Regions from separate parts of the Nonomuraea sp. NPDC049750 genome, predicted to be linked through region 3. Evidence: predicted binding sites of a transcription regulator. Region 3 holds the regulator's gene; each other region holds the start of a gene.
What was found. The regulator HrcA, encoded in region 3, represses chaperone genes, less so after heat shock. The targets are predictions, from matches to a motif close to TTGGCACTCTCNNNNNGAGAGTGCCAA.
Positions count from the first base shown of each region.

Region 1: a site for HrcA is predicted at 1,513-1,539, ahead of AB0J16_RS14225 (DNA starvation/stationary phase protection protein). Genes of this name have one in related genera too.
Region 2: a site for HrcA is predicted at 1,514-1,540, ahead of groES (co-chaperone GroES). Genes of this name have one in related genera too.

Region 1 is NZ_JBFANB010000004.1:516,230-520,573, reverse strand. It holds gene AB0J16_RS14235 (VIT domain-containing protein) at 1-724, opposite strand, end outside; gene AB0J16_RS14230 (MerR family transcriptional regulator) at 721-1,503, opposite strand; gene AB0J16_RS14225 (DNA starvation/stationary phase protection protein) at 1,611-2,078, shown strand; gene AB0J16_RS14220 (alkaline phosphatase PhoX) at 2,226-3,248, shown strand; gene AB0J16_RS14215 (helix-turn-helix domain-containing GNAT family N-acetyltransferase) at 3,367-4,278, opposite strand; gene AB0J16_RS14210 (lactonase family protein) at 4,301-4,344, shown strand, end outside.
Region 2 is NZ_JBFANB010000033.1:57,533-61,876, forward strand. It holds gene groL (chaperonin GroEL) at 1-1,030, opposite strand, end outside; gene groES (co-chaperone GroES) at 1,113-1,427, opposite strand; gene AB0J16_RS48675 (class I SAM-dependent methyltransferase) at 1,832-3,091, shown strand; gene AB0J16_RS48680 (hypothetical protein) at 3,271-4,344, shown strand, end outside.
Region 3 is NZ_JBFANB010000002.1:413,269-417,612, reverse strand. It holds gene AB0J16_RS07160 (ATP-binding protein) at 1-394, shown strand, start outside; gene dnaJ (molecular chaperone DnaJ) at 430-1,569, opposite strand; gene hrcA (heat-inducible transcriptional repressor HrcA) at 1,581-2,594, opposite strand; gene AB0J16_RS07145 (hypothetical protein) at 2,739-3,503, shown strand; gene AB0J16_RS07140 (DUF3097 domain-containing protein) at 3,521-4,330, shown strand; gene AB0J16_RS07135 (DUF4870 domain-containing protein) at 4,327-4,344, shown strand, end outside.

The DNA of each region.
Region 1 (4,344 bases), on a different contig from region 3:
CCGGCCGCAGCCGTACGGTATGACCCTCCTCCTCGACCACGTGCAGGCTGGAGGACAGCTCCCGCAGGTCCAGCCCGGCGGGGTCGATCGTCGCCGTCAGCGACAGGCGTACCGGGTCGGGGAAGCCGGGCAGGAGCACCGGCGGCGTGATGCGCGAGGCGTCGGGCACCGCGTCGGTGTCGGGCGCGGTGCCGTCGCCGGCGCCGGGGCCGTCGAGCGGCGTGCCCGGAATGTAGCGGGGGGCGACGACCAGCGGGAAGCGGAACGTGGCCGCGCCGTCCTCGTACGGCAGCGGCTGGCTCAGCGTGAGCCGGACCGTCACCCGCTCGCCCGGCAGCAGGTTGCCCACCGTGATCGTGAACACGTCGGGCCGGTCCTCCTCGGCGATCGCGGCCCGCTTCCCCTCGCGCAGCGCCCGGTCGTAGTCGGCCCTGGCCTGGCCGCGCTCCTTGAGCACGCCGTCGATCACCCGATCGTCGGCCTCCATCCTGAACCCCGTCACCGCCGCCCTGTCGGGCAGCGGGAAGACGTAGGTGGCCTCCAGCGTGACGTCGTACGGGTTGCGGAAGCCCTGCGTCACCTCGACCTCGGCCATCAGGCCGGAGATGTCGGCGGACACGTCGACGCTCTCCAGAGGCAGGTTCCCGCGCGCGGTCCGCAGCGCGCCGAACCCGGCGTCCGGCACCGGCAGGCACCGGGTGGGCTCGAGCGAAGTGATCTTCATGCTAGCTTCCTCTCTTCGAGCAGCGCCAGCAGCGGTGCCGCCGCGGTGAGTACCGCCTGGATGTCGTCTTCAGCCGGGGTACGGCCGGCACCGTCGAGCACGAGCGTCACTCCGTCGGCCAGCCTGATCCCGCGCACCAGCGCCCCGTGCCTCGTCGGCCGGGGGAGGGGCCCGGGCCGGCCCGCACCGTCGGACGGGGGAGGATCGGCCGGTCGCGGAACGCCGATGGGCGGGGGATGCGGAAGGGCGGGACCGGTCGCATCGGCGGGGTGCGCGGCCCAGAACCGTCCGCGCGGGCTCCCGGACCGAGCCGCCGAGCCGTCGGGGAGGGCCGGCGGCTCAGGCGTCTCGCCCTCCGGAAGGTCTGCGGCATCGTGAGCCGCCTCACCCTGGGGCGCGGGCGTCGTGGCGTCCAGAACGGCCGCCGTCGCCGCGACATCCTCGTCCAGGGGCGACCATCCGGGGTGGGCCGTCCGCTCCAAGGTCGTGTCCGTGGCGCCGGTCAGGGCGGTCTGGATCTCCGCGATCGAGCGCCCGGCCGCCTGCAGCCGCTTGATGGCCACGAGCTGCAGCAGATGCCGCCGGCCGTACTGGGCGATCCGGCCGCGCCTGGTCAGTGGCGGGTCGACGAGGCCGATCGTGGTGTACCACCTGATCAACCGTTCGCCGGGCACGTCGCGGACCCGGCCGTTGAGCGGCTGCGCGTGCGGCTGGGCGTGCGCGCGCAACGCGTCGGCGGCGCGCTCCGCCAGCTCACGGATGGTCCAGGTCTCGCTCATACCTTCACAATTACACTGTCACTATTGCAGTGTCAACCGAGGGAAAGCGGGCAAAGGGGGTGGGTCGCAAAGAGACCCTGATGTCGAACCACGGGGAGGAACACATCATGGCTACGATCACCGGTCCGCTCTCGGGCGAGGCGAAGAAGACGGTCGCGACGGCCCTTCAAGGAGCTCTGGTCGATCTCCTCGATCTTTCGCTGCTCGCCAAGCAGATGCACTGGAACCTGACCGGCCCGCACTTCCGGCAGATCCACCTCCAACTCGACGAGGTCACCGCCCTGGCCCGTGAGCACGCGGACACCATCGCCGAACGCGCCGTCGCCCTGAGCATCAACCCGGACGGCCGCGCGGCCACCATCGCCAAGTCCACCAAGCTCTCGCAACCGGAGAACGGCTGGATCGAGGACGGCAAGGTCGTGGCGACGATGACCGACATCCTGGAGGCCGTCGGCAAGCGAATGCGTGAGCGTGTCGCCGCGACCGACGAGCCCGACCCGGTCAGCCAGGACCTGCTCATCGCGGTGGCTCAGGACATCGACAAGCAGCACTGGATGTTCCAGGCCCAGCGCTGACACCGCCACTGCCCGCGCTCCCGGGCGGCCGGCGCATCGTCGCGCTCACCTGACGGCCAGAGATTTCGCGCAGAGTTTGATCTCGGGCCTCCCTGTCATTCATGTCGGCGGGGTCGACTAGCGTGGCACCTAGAGGGAGGCCTCACGATGTCCAGCAAGACTCTCCTCCGCACGGGCCCGCTCTGGCAGGGCGGGATGAGCCCTTACGGCCCGCTGGAGCCGCCAGGCGGCGACGATGTGGCGCTGCCCGGGGGGTTCAGCGGCCGGGTCGTGGCCCGCTCGGGCCAGAAGGTGGCCGGGCTGACGTGGCACGCGGCACCCGACGGCGGTGCGTGCTTCCCTGACGGCACCGGCTGGATCTACGTGTCCAACTCCGAGCTGCCGCTGCTCGGCGGCGCGTCCGCGCTCCGGTTCCGCGCCGACGGTTCGATCGCCGACGCCTACCGCATCCTGTCCGGCACCGACCGCAACCGCGCGGGCGGCGCGACGCCGTGGCACAGCTGGCTCTCCTGCGAGCTCGGTGACCGCGGCCAGGTGTTCGAGTGCGATCCGTACGGCATGCGGGCCGGGCGCCCCCGCCTGGCCATGGGCCGGTTCAAGCACGAGGCCGCCGCCTGCGACCCCGACCGGCAGGTCGTCTACCTGACGGAGGGGGAGCCCGACGGGTGCTTCTACCGGTTCAGGCCCGGCGATTGGGGCGATCTCACTGAGGGCACCCTGGAGGTGCTCTGCCTCGCCGGTGACTGGAAGCCCGTGCCGTCGCCCGCCGCCCTGCTCAAGGCCACGCGCCACCAGATGGACGACGCCCGCCACTTCGACGGCGGCGAGGGCTGCCACTACGCCGGCGGGGTCTGCTACTTCACCACCGAGGGCGACAGCGGCCTGTGGGCCTACGACGCCGAGACCTCCACGCTCGACCGGATCTGCGACGGCGTACGCGCGATCACCGCCGCCCCCTCGGGCGACCTCTACGTCGCCAGGCAGTCGACGGAGATCGACGTCATCACCCCCGACCGGGCGGTCACGCCGTTCCTCAAGCTCGGTGGCCTCAGCGGGGCCGAGCTCACGGGGCTGGCGTTCGCGCCCGACGGCGGGCGGCTCTACTTCTCGGCCAGACGGGGCCGCGACGACGGCCGCACCTTCGAGGTGGCCGGCCCCTTCCGCGCCTAGCCCGGTCGCGCACGTCGGCTCCGCCGGATCGCGGGGAAATGCCCTCCGGCCCGAGTACGGCAAGCTGGTCACGGAGGCGGCTCGCACGCTCACCGAAAGGCTCTGAGCGACCGGTGGCCTAGAGGTCGCGGCTCCACTCCTGCTCGGTGACCTCGATCCCGTTCTCTGACTCCGTGTGCTCCGACTCCAGCTCGAACCCGGCCCCCTGGTAGATGCGCCGCGCGCTGTCCAGGCAGTCGCGGGTCATCAGCGTGATCCGCTTGTAGCCCTCGGCCTTGGCGTGGCGCAGGCACTCGCTCACGAGCCGTCCGCCCAGCCCCAGCCCGCGGGCCGACGGCTCGACCAGCAGGAGCCGGAGCCGCGCGGTGGTGTCGTCCTCCCGTACGCAGAACACGCACCCGGCGGGCTGCCCGCCGACCTCGGCGATCCACCCCATGTCGCGCGACGGGTCGTAGGCGCCGATGATCCTGGCCACCAGCCGCTCGAAGTCCATGCCCCAGCCGTACTCCCGGCTGTAAAGGACGCCGTGCCGGTAGACGACCCAGCTCAGGTCGCCCGTGCGCAGGGGCCGGATCACGTACGGCTCGCGCTCGCCGGTGCCCTCCAGCAGCGTCCTGATCGTGGCCATGCTCGCGACCAGGCGTTCCTGCCCCGGCTCGGGCAGCGTGGCCAGCAGCCGCTCGGCCTCCTCGGCCGACCGCGTGTCCAGCAGCCCGTACGACTCGACGCCCGCCGCGGTGAGCCGGACGACCTGCTTGCGGGCGTCGGTGGCCGCGCGCTCCTTCGAGATCAGCCCGTCGCCCTCGAAGCGGGTCAGGATCCTGCTCAGGTAGCCCGCGTCGAGACCGATGAGGGCGCGCAGCTCGCCCGTCTCCAGCCGGCTCGCGTGCCCGAGCTCGAACAGCACTCTGCACTCGGCCAGCGAATAGGGAGAGTCGAGCATTCCGGCCTGAAGGACGCCGATGACCTTCGTATAGAAGCGGTTGAAGGCCCTGATCTCGGCGACCCTTGCCTTTGTCAACGAACTCATTGCTTTAGTCAAGCATGAGAGGATGCCTTCTGTGAAGCACCTGTATATAGGCGGATATGGGCCCGG
Region 2 (4,344 bases), on a different contig from region 3:
CCCGGTCCTCGATCGCCTGCTGGTCGCCGCCGCCGTCGACGATGGTCGTGTTGTCCTTCGTCACGACGATGCGGCGGGCGTTGCCGAGCACCTCAAGGCCGACGTTCTCGAGCTTGAGGCCGACCTCCTCGCTCACGACCTGGCCACCGGTGAGGATGGCGATGTCCTGCAGCATGGCCTTGCGGCGGTCGCCGAAGCCCGGCGCCTTGACGGCGACCGAGGTGAACGTGCCGCGGATCTTGTTGGTGACCAGGACGGCCAGGGCTTCGCCCTCGACGTCCTCGGCGACCACGAGCAGCGGCTTCTTGGTCTGCGCGATCTGCTCGAGCAGCGGCAGGAAGTCGGAGATCGAGGAGATCTTGCCCTGGGTGAGCAGGATGTAGGCGTCTTCGAGGACGGCCTCCATCCGCTCGGGGTCGGTCACCATGTAGGCCGACAGGTAGCCCTTGTCGAACTGCATGCCCTCGGTGAACTCGAGCTCCATGCCCATGGCGTTGGACTCTTCGACGGTGAGAACACCGTCCTTGCCCACCTTGTCGAACGCCTCGGCGATCAGGTCACCGATCTTGGCGTCCTGAGCGGAGATGGTCGCGACGTTCGCGATCTCCTTCTTGTCCTCCACCGGGCGCGCGCTGGCCAGCAGCTTGTCGCTGACCGCCTTGGCGGCCTTGTCGATGCCGCGCTTCAGCGACAGCGGCGAGGCGCCGGCGGCCACGTTGCGCAGGCCCTCGCGGACCATCGCCTGAGCCAGGACGGTCGCGGTGGTGGTGCCGTCACCAGCGACGTCGTTGGTCTTGGTGGCGACTTCCTTGGCGAGCTGGGCGCCGAGGTTCTCGTAGCGCTCCTCCAGCTCGATCTCACGAGCGATGGTCACGCCGTCGTTCGTGATCGTCGGAGCACCGAACTTCTTGTCGATGACGACGTTGCGGCCACGGGGGCCGAGGGTTACCTTCACGGCGTCCGCGAGGGCGTTGACGCCACGCTCAAGCGCGCGGCGTGCGTCCTCGTCGAACGCTAGGATCTTCGCCATGCTGAAAGTCCTCTCCTAGCGTCGAAAGCCCCGGCCGCACGCGCTCAGAGGAGACGCGCGCCCGGGGCCTGACGCATCCGGCTTACTTCTCGATGATCGCGAGAACGTCGCGGGCGGAGAGCACGAGGTACTCCTCGCCGCCGTACTTGACCTCAGTGCCGCCGTACTTGCTGTAGAGGACGATGTCGCCCTCAGCGACGTCGAGCGGAATACGCTTGTCGCCGTCCTCATCCCAGTTGCCCGGGCCCACCGCGAGGACCTTGCCCTCTTGCGGCTTCTCCTTGGCGGTGTCAGGAATGACCAGGCCGGAAGCGGTCGTCTGCTCGGCCTCAAGCGGCTGAACCACGATGCGGTCGCCGAGCGGCTTAACGGGAACCTTGGTGGCGGTCGTCACGATCGGACCTCCCCTTCAGATTTGAATGATCTAGAAGAGGCGACCAGCGGGGCCTGCCGTCGCGGGTGTCAGACCTGCCTCGTCGCACGTTGGCACTCTCAAGGGGAGAGTGCCAACAGGAAACATATGCAAGAGGGGCTTGACAGTCAACACGAACGCGTCTGCTCAGAGCGATAAGGCCCAAGAGCTTGCCCAAGGTTGAGGGTAATTGGGGTGACACGGGCTGTTGGCGCAGGCGAACGCCTGAGCCCCCACCTCCGCGTACAGCGGACCTTCCAGCCACCGCGCCCGCGCATGGCGGCCGTTCCAGCCGTCCGCCGTACGCGCACGGCGAACGTTCCAGTCCACCACCGTACGCGCACGGCCGCAGGCTGGAGTGCGGCGGGGAGACGCTAACGTCGGGTGACGTGGATCTCGACGCCTTCACCGAGTTGCTCACCCCGCGCGGGCAGCGCGCACTCGCCGAGGCCGTCGAGGTGGTGGGCGCCGATCCGGTGGTCGCGGCGACGAGGCTGCGCAGGTCGTACGACGCCGACCTCACTTCGGCCGCGCTCACCCAGGCGGCGCTGCGCGAGCGCGCCAAGGCCAAGTTCGGCGCCGACGCGGCCCACATGTACTTCACTCCGCACGGTCTGGAGCAGGCCACCCGAGCCGAGGTCGGCGCCCACCGGGCCCGCCGCCTGGCCGGAACCGCCGGCGGGACGCGGGTCGTGGACGTCTGCTGCGGCATCGGCGGCGACTTCCTCGCCCTGGCCCGCGCCGGCTGCGTCGTGGACGCCGTGGACCTCGACCCGCTGACCGTCGCCGTCGCCCGGGCCAACGCGGAGGCGCTCGGACTCGCGGATCGGGTCACCGTACGCCAGGCGGACGCCGCGACGGTCTCGCCGGAGGACTACGACTGGCTGTTCGCCGACCCCGCCCGCCGGACGAGCCGGGGCAGGACGTTCGACCCCATGGCCTACTCGCCGCCGTGGCCGGTCGTGCTCGACCTGGTCGCCAGGGCTCGGCGGGCCTGCTTGAAGGTGGCTCCGGGCATCCCGTACGAGTTCATCCCGGGCGAAGCCGAAGCTGAGTGGGTGTCGTACAAGGGCGAGGTGAAGGAGGCAGCCCTCTGGACCGGCCCCGCCGAAGGGCCGGCGCAAGCCGAAGGGCCGGTGCGAGGCGAGGGGGCGGCGCGAGGCGAGGGGGCGGCGCGAGGCGAGGGGCCGGTGCGGCGGGCGACGTTGCTGCCCGGCGGCGAGACGCTCGTCGCCCGCGGGGCCGAGGCGCCGACCGGCCCCGTCGGCCGCTTCGTGTACGAACCCGACGGGGCCGCGATCCGCGCGCACCTCGTCGGGGAGGTCGCCGAGATGGTCGGCGGCCGTCTCCCCGACCCGATGATCGCCTACATCACCGGCGACGAGCCGTTCGACACCCCATGGGCCGCGCGTTACACGGTGGAAGAAGTGCTGCCGTTCTCTCTGAAGCGCCTCCGCGCCACTCTCCGCGAGCGGCAAGTCGGAAATGTCGTCATCAAGAAGCGAGCCTCGGCGGTAGACATCGAACGACTCAGAAATGACCTGCGACTTTCGGGTGACAAATCTGCGGTAATCATACTTACCCGCATCATGGATAAGCCTTCCGTCCTGATTTGTCACCCATCCCCACCTGCGCAAATAGCAAACTAGGGCATTATCGGGTCAACCCCGATCTTTTACTTCGCTCCTGACGGACCTTGATCGAGCGGCTAAGGTGAGCACGCGGGAGTCCTCCCCCTTTGGCGGTTAGCCGCGTTCTCGTTTCATCTGCAAACCGGACCTGTCCCACCGCTGCGCGGCAGACCGTCGGCGAGCGAAGGAGCCTTTCGGTGGATCACGCCAACCACACCACCCTTCTACAGGCAGGCGGCGATTCCGCCATCTCCGAAAGGATGCGGGACCTGCTCGCGCGTGCGTCCCAGGACCACGTCTACGAGCAGCGGACCCAGGGGGCCGTCCTCGACGAGATCCGCCAGCGCCTTGAGGGTATGGAGTGGCTGCTCAGGGAGGTTCGCGAGCGGGAGCTGGGGGGTCTGAGCGGCACGCTCGAGACGGTGAGCGGGCGGCTTGACGACATCGCGGCCAAACCGCCGATGTGGGCGGAGGGCCTGGCCCAGCATGTCGAGGCGGTGCGCGACCATGTCGACGCCGTCGGCGAGCAGGTGGGCACCGTTGACGCGCATGTGGAGTCGGTTCACCAGCGGGTCGCGCCGGTGGCGGAGCTGCCGGGGCTCTGGGCCGAGGTCGGCACCGTCGGCGACAACGTGGACGAGGTGCTCAAGAAGCTGCAGGCGGTCCTCGACTTCACGGAGGGCATCACCAAGCGAATGAGCGACCTGGGTGTCAGGCTGGGTCACCTCAACACGGGCATGGAGGCCGCCGCCGGCCGCTTCAGCCGCATCGACAAGTCGCTCGCCGAGCTGACCGCCCGTACGGACCGCATCGAAGGCGCGCTGCTGGAGCTGCCCGACAGCTTCGACGGCAAGCTCGCCGCCAACGCCGAGCAGCTCGACGGCAAGCTCACCGCCACCGCCGAGCAGATGACCGAACAGCTGGACGGCAAGCTCGACGCGGCCACCGACCAGCTCGACAGCAGGCTCACCGCCGCCGCCCACCAGCTCGGCGGCAAGCTCACCGCGGCCACGGACCGGCTCGTCGCCCAGGTGGACGGCACCGAGCAGCGCCTCTCCGTACGCCTGGGCGAGACCGAGGGCCTACTGACCGACCTGGACCAGCGGCTCACCGGCCGCCTGGACAGGACCGAGCAGAGCCTGACCACGCACCTCGACCGGGCCGAGAAGGGGCTCACCGCCCGTCTGGGCGAGTCCGAGCAGGGCCTGGCCGACCGCCTGGACGAGGCCGAGCAGGCGCTGACCGCCCGGCTCCACGAAACTGGGCAGACC
Region 3 (4,344 bases):
GGGGGAAGTGGACGACGCCCTGCTCAGGGGCACCGCCGTCGCCGAGATCGCGCATCTGGTGACCGAGTTGGTCGACAACGCGCTGACCTGCTCTGCGCCCGACACCGAGGTGGAGATCCGGGCCAGCACCCGCGAGGGCGAGTGCCACATCGCGATCGTCGACCAGGGCGTGGGGATGACCGAGGGAGAGCGCGCCGCCGCGAACGCCCGGCTGCGTGGCGAACGGCGCTTCTTCGCCGCCCCCACCCGCTACCTCGGCCACTACGTGGTGGGCAGGCTGGCCGAGCGGCTCGGCGTGCGCGTGTGGCTGGACGAGTCGCCGCCACACGGCATCACCGCCCGGGTGGCCCTCCCGGGCGAGCTCCTGGTGCCCTCACTGGTCACCGGCCGCTGAACGCGTCCGTTCAGCGGCTGTTGAACGCGTCCCGTTCAGCGGCCGTTGAACGCGTCCCGCAGCCGCGAGAAGAACCCCTGCTGCCCGGGGGCGAACTTCCCGGGCGGCCGCTCCTCGCCACGCTGCTTGGCCAGCTCGCGCAGCAGCCCCTCCTGCGCCTCGTCGAGCCGCAGCGGAGTCTCCACGTTGACGTGGATGAGCAGGTCGCCGCGGCCCGTCTCGTTGAGCCGCTGCACGCCCCTGCCGTACATCGTGATGACCTGGCCCGACTGCGTGCCCGGCCGCACGTCGACCTCCTCGGAGCCGTCGAGCGTCTCCACGGCGAGGTTGGTGCCGAGCGCGGCGGCCGTCATCGGGATCTGGACCGTGCAGTGCAGGTCGTCGCCGCGCCGCTCGAAGATCTCGTGCGGGCGCTCGACGATCTCCAGGAAGAGGTCTCCGGGCGGGCCGCCGCCGGGGCCGATCTCGCCCTCACCGGCGAGCTGGATGTGCGTGCCGTCCTCGACGCCCGCGGGGATGCGGACCTTGATCGTACGGCGGGTGCGCACGCGGCCGTCACCCGAGCACTCCTGGCACGGGTGGCGGATGATCGTCCCGAAGCCGCCACACTGGGGGCACGGCCTGGAGGTCATGACCTGACCCAGGAACGACCGGGTGACCTGGGAGATCTCGCCGCGTCCGTTGCACATGTCACAGGTGTCGGGGTGGGTGCCGGACGCGGCGCCCGCCCCCTGGCAGACCTCGCAGAGCACGGCCGTGTCGACGACCAGCTCGCGGGTGGTGCCGAAGGCGGTCTCGCTCAGGTCGAGCTCGACGCGGATGGTCGCGTTGCGCCCTCTCCTGGCCCGCGAACGGGGCCCGCGGGCGCCACCGGCCGTGCCGAAGAAGGCGTCCATGATGTCGCTGAACGGGAAGCCCGCGCCGAAGCCGGCCGCTCCCTGACCCGCGCCGGCGCCGCCGAAGGGGTCGCCGCCCAGGTCGTACATCTGACGCTTGTTGGCGTCGGACAGCACCTCGTAGGCCTGCGTGATCTCCTTGAACCGCTCCTGGGTCGCGGGGTCCGGATTGACGTCGGGATGGAGTTCGCGGGCAAGCCTGCGGTAGGCCTTCTTGATCTCTTCCTGACTGGCGTCACGGCGCACCCCGAGGGTGGCGTAGTAGTCGCTGTTTGCCACTTATCGACCTCTTATGATGCAGCCAGGATTTGGCTGACGTAGCGTGCCACCGCGCGCACGGCGCCCATCGTCACGGGATAGTCCATCCGCGTGGGGCCTAGCACGCCTAGCCGAGCCAGTTCGTTGTCGCCAGAACCGTACCCGGTTGCGACGATCGACGTGCCACGGAGGAACGGGTTCTCCGAGCCGATGCGCACGGTGAGCGTGGACGGGGTGTCTGTGGAAGTCTCGCCGAGCAGCCGCATGAGCACGACCTGCTCCTCCAGTGCTTCGAGCACGTCGCGCAGCCCGGTCGAGAAGTCGGCCCCGGCGAGGTTGGCCGCACCGGCGAACACGATCTTCTCATCGTGGCGCTCGACCAGCGTCTCGAGGAGCACCGACAGGATAGTGGCCACCACGGGACGGTCCTCGACGGGCAGCCGTTCGGGCAGGTCGGCGACCTGATCGGGGACGTTGAGCAGGCCGCAGCCGTCGAGGGAGGCGTTGAGCACCGCGCGCAGGTGCGCGATGCGGGTGTCCTCCACCACTTCGGGCAGCTCGACCACCCGCTGCTCGACGCGGCCCGTGTTGGTGATCAGCACGAGCATGATCCGCCGGTCGTGCAGGGGCACGAGCTCGACGTGCCTGACCGTCGAACGGGTCAGCGTCGGGTATTGCACGACCGCGACCTGCCGGGTGAGCTGCGCCAGCAGCCGCACCGTGCGGGTGACCACGTCGTCGAGGTCGACCGCGCCGGCGAGGAACGTCTCGATCGCCCGGCGCTCCGCCCCGGACAGCGGCTTGACCTGCGAGAGCCGGTCGACGAACAGGCGATAGCCCTTGTCCGTCGGCACGCGGCCCGCGCTGGTGTGCGGCTGGGTGATGTAGCCCTCCTCCTCCAGGGCGGCCATGTCGTTCCTGACCGTCGCTGGGGAGACCTTCAGGTTGTGGCGTTCGGCGAGCGCCCTGGAGCCCACCGGCTCGTTGGTGGACACGTAGTCTTCGACAATGGCGCGGAGCACCGCCAGCTTCCGATCGTCGAGCACGCGCTCACCTCCTACCTCTGCCTTTCAGGAAACGACAGGTCTAGCACTCTGTGTTCCCGAGTGCCAAGTGTACGGCTCCCGCCCACAAGGTGCGATAACACCGGAGCTAGCGAGTGGCCGCCCATAGGGCGCACACTGGCCGATATGACCGATGACTCCCAGCCCCCCTCCTACGGTCCGCCGCCGGGACAGGGTCCGTACCAGGGGCAACCTCCCCAGTTCGGCCCGCCGCCGCCCCAATATGGTCCGCCGCAATACGGCCAGCAGTACCCCCAGCCCGGCCCCTACGGGCAGCAGCAGCCGTACCAGCCCGGACCTTACGGCACGCCGCAGCGTTTCGGCCCTCAGGTTGACCCGAAGTTGATCAGACCGCGATTGCGGTGGATCGCGGTCGCCTGGGGACTGGCCCTGCTCGCCGGTCTGGCCGGGGTGGGAGTGTTCGTCAGCGGCATCCTGAACACGGTGGGCGCGGTGGCCCCGTCCAAGACGTTCACGGCGGGCCAGAGCGTCACCGTGCCGCTGGACCCGGTAGAGAAGCCGGTGGTGTACCTCGCCAGTGAGAGCCAGGTCCACTACATGTGCCGGATCGACGGCGGTCCCGGCCAGGCCAAGCTCGCCAAGACGTCGGGCACCGAGCGGGTCACCGTCAACGGCACGCAGTGGCAGCTCATCCTCGTGGTCAACGCGCCGGCCAAGGGCGACTACCAGTTCACCTGCACGACCCAGGAGCCGACGAACGTGCGCTTCGGAGTCGGCCGCGACTTCGCCGCCGCCGCGGGTGGGCTGGTGGGCGGTGTGGCGGCGCTGGTGGTGATCCCGGGTCTGGGCGTGCTTGCCGCCGTCATCACGACGATCATGGTGGTGACCCGGCGCAGCTCTCATCGCAAGCGCCTTGCGGCGGGCGGGTGATTTGCTACGGTCCCCGTGTGTACGACGGCGATGTTCTAGCGGGAAATTGGCGGCGGCCGGGCAAGGGCAAGATCCCACAGGTGCCCGCCGAACTCGATCTGGTCGTGGAGGACGCCGAGAGCGGCTTCTGCGGCGCCGTGGTGGCCTGCGACAAGGAGGCCGTCACGCTGGAGGACCGCTTCGGCAAGCGCCGCCTGTTCCCGTTCGCGCCCGCCGCGTTCCTGCTGGACGGCAAGGTCGTGACGCTCGTACGGCCGGCCGCCCCGGGGGTGTCGAGCCCCAGGCGGAGCGCGTCCGGCTCGATAGCCGTCGAGGGCCTGCGGGCCAGGGTGGCCAAGGAGAGCCGCATCTACGTGGAAGGCGTGCACGACGCCGCCCTCGTGGAGAAGATCTGGGGCCACGACCTCCGGGTGGAGGGCGTCGTGGTCGAGTACCTGGAGGGCGTGGACGACCTGCCCGCGATCGTCGCCGAGTTCGGCCCGTCGCCGGAGCGTAGGCTGGGCGTGCTGGTAGACCATCTCGTACCGGGCTCCAAGGAGAGCCGGATCGCCGCTCAGGTGACCTCACCCCACGTGCTCGTCGTGGGCCATCCCTACGTGGACATCTGGCAGGCGGTCAAGCCCTCCGTGCTGCGGATCCCGGCCTGGCCGGACGTGCCGCGCGGGGTGCCGTGGAAGGAGGGCGTGATCGCCGCCCTCGGCTGGCGGATGGAGCCGGCCGACGCGTGGCGGCGGATCCTCGGCGCCGTCTCGGCATTCACGGACCTGGAGCCCGAGCTGCTCGGCCGGGTCGAGGAACTGATCGACTTCGTTACGGAGGCACCATGAGCCAGGATCCCCCG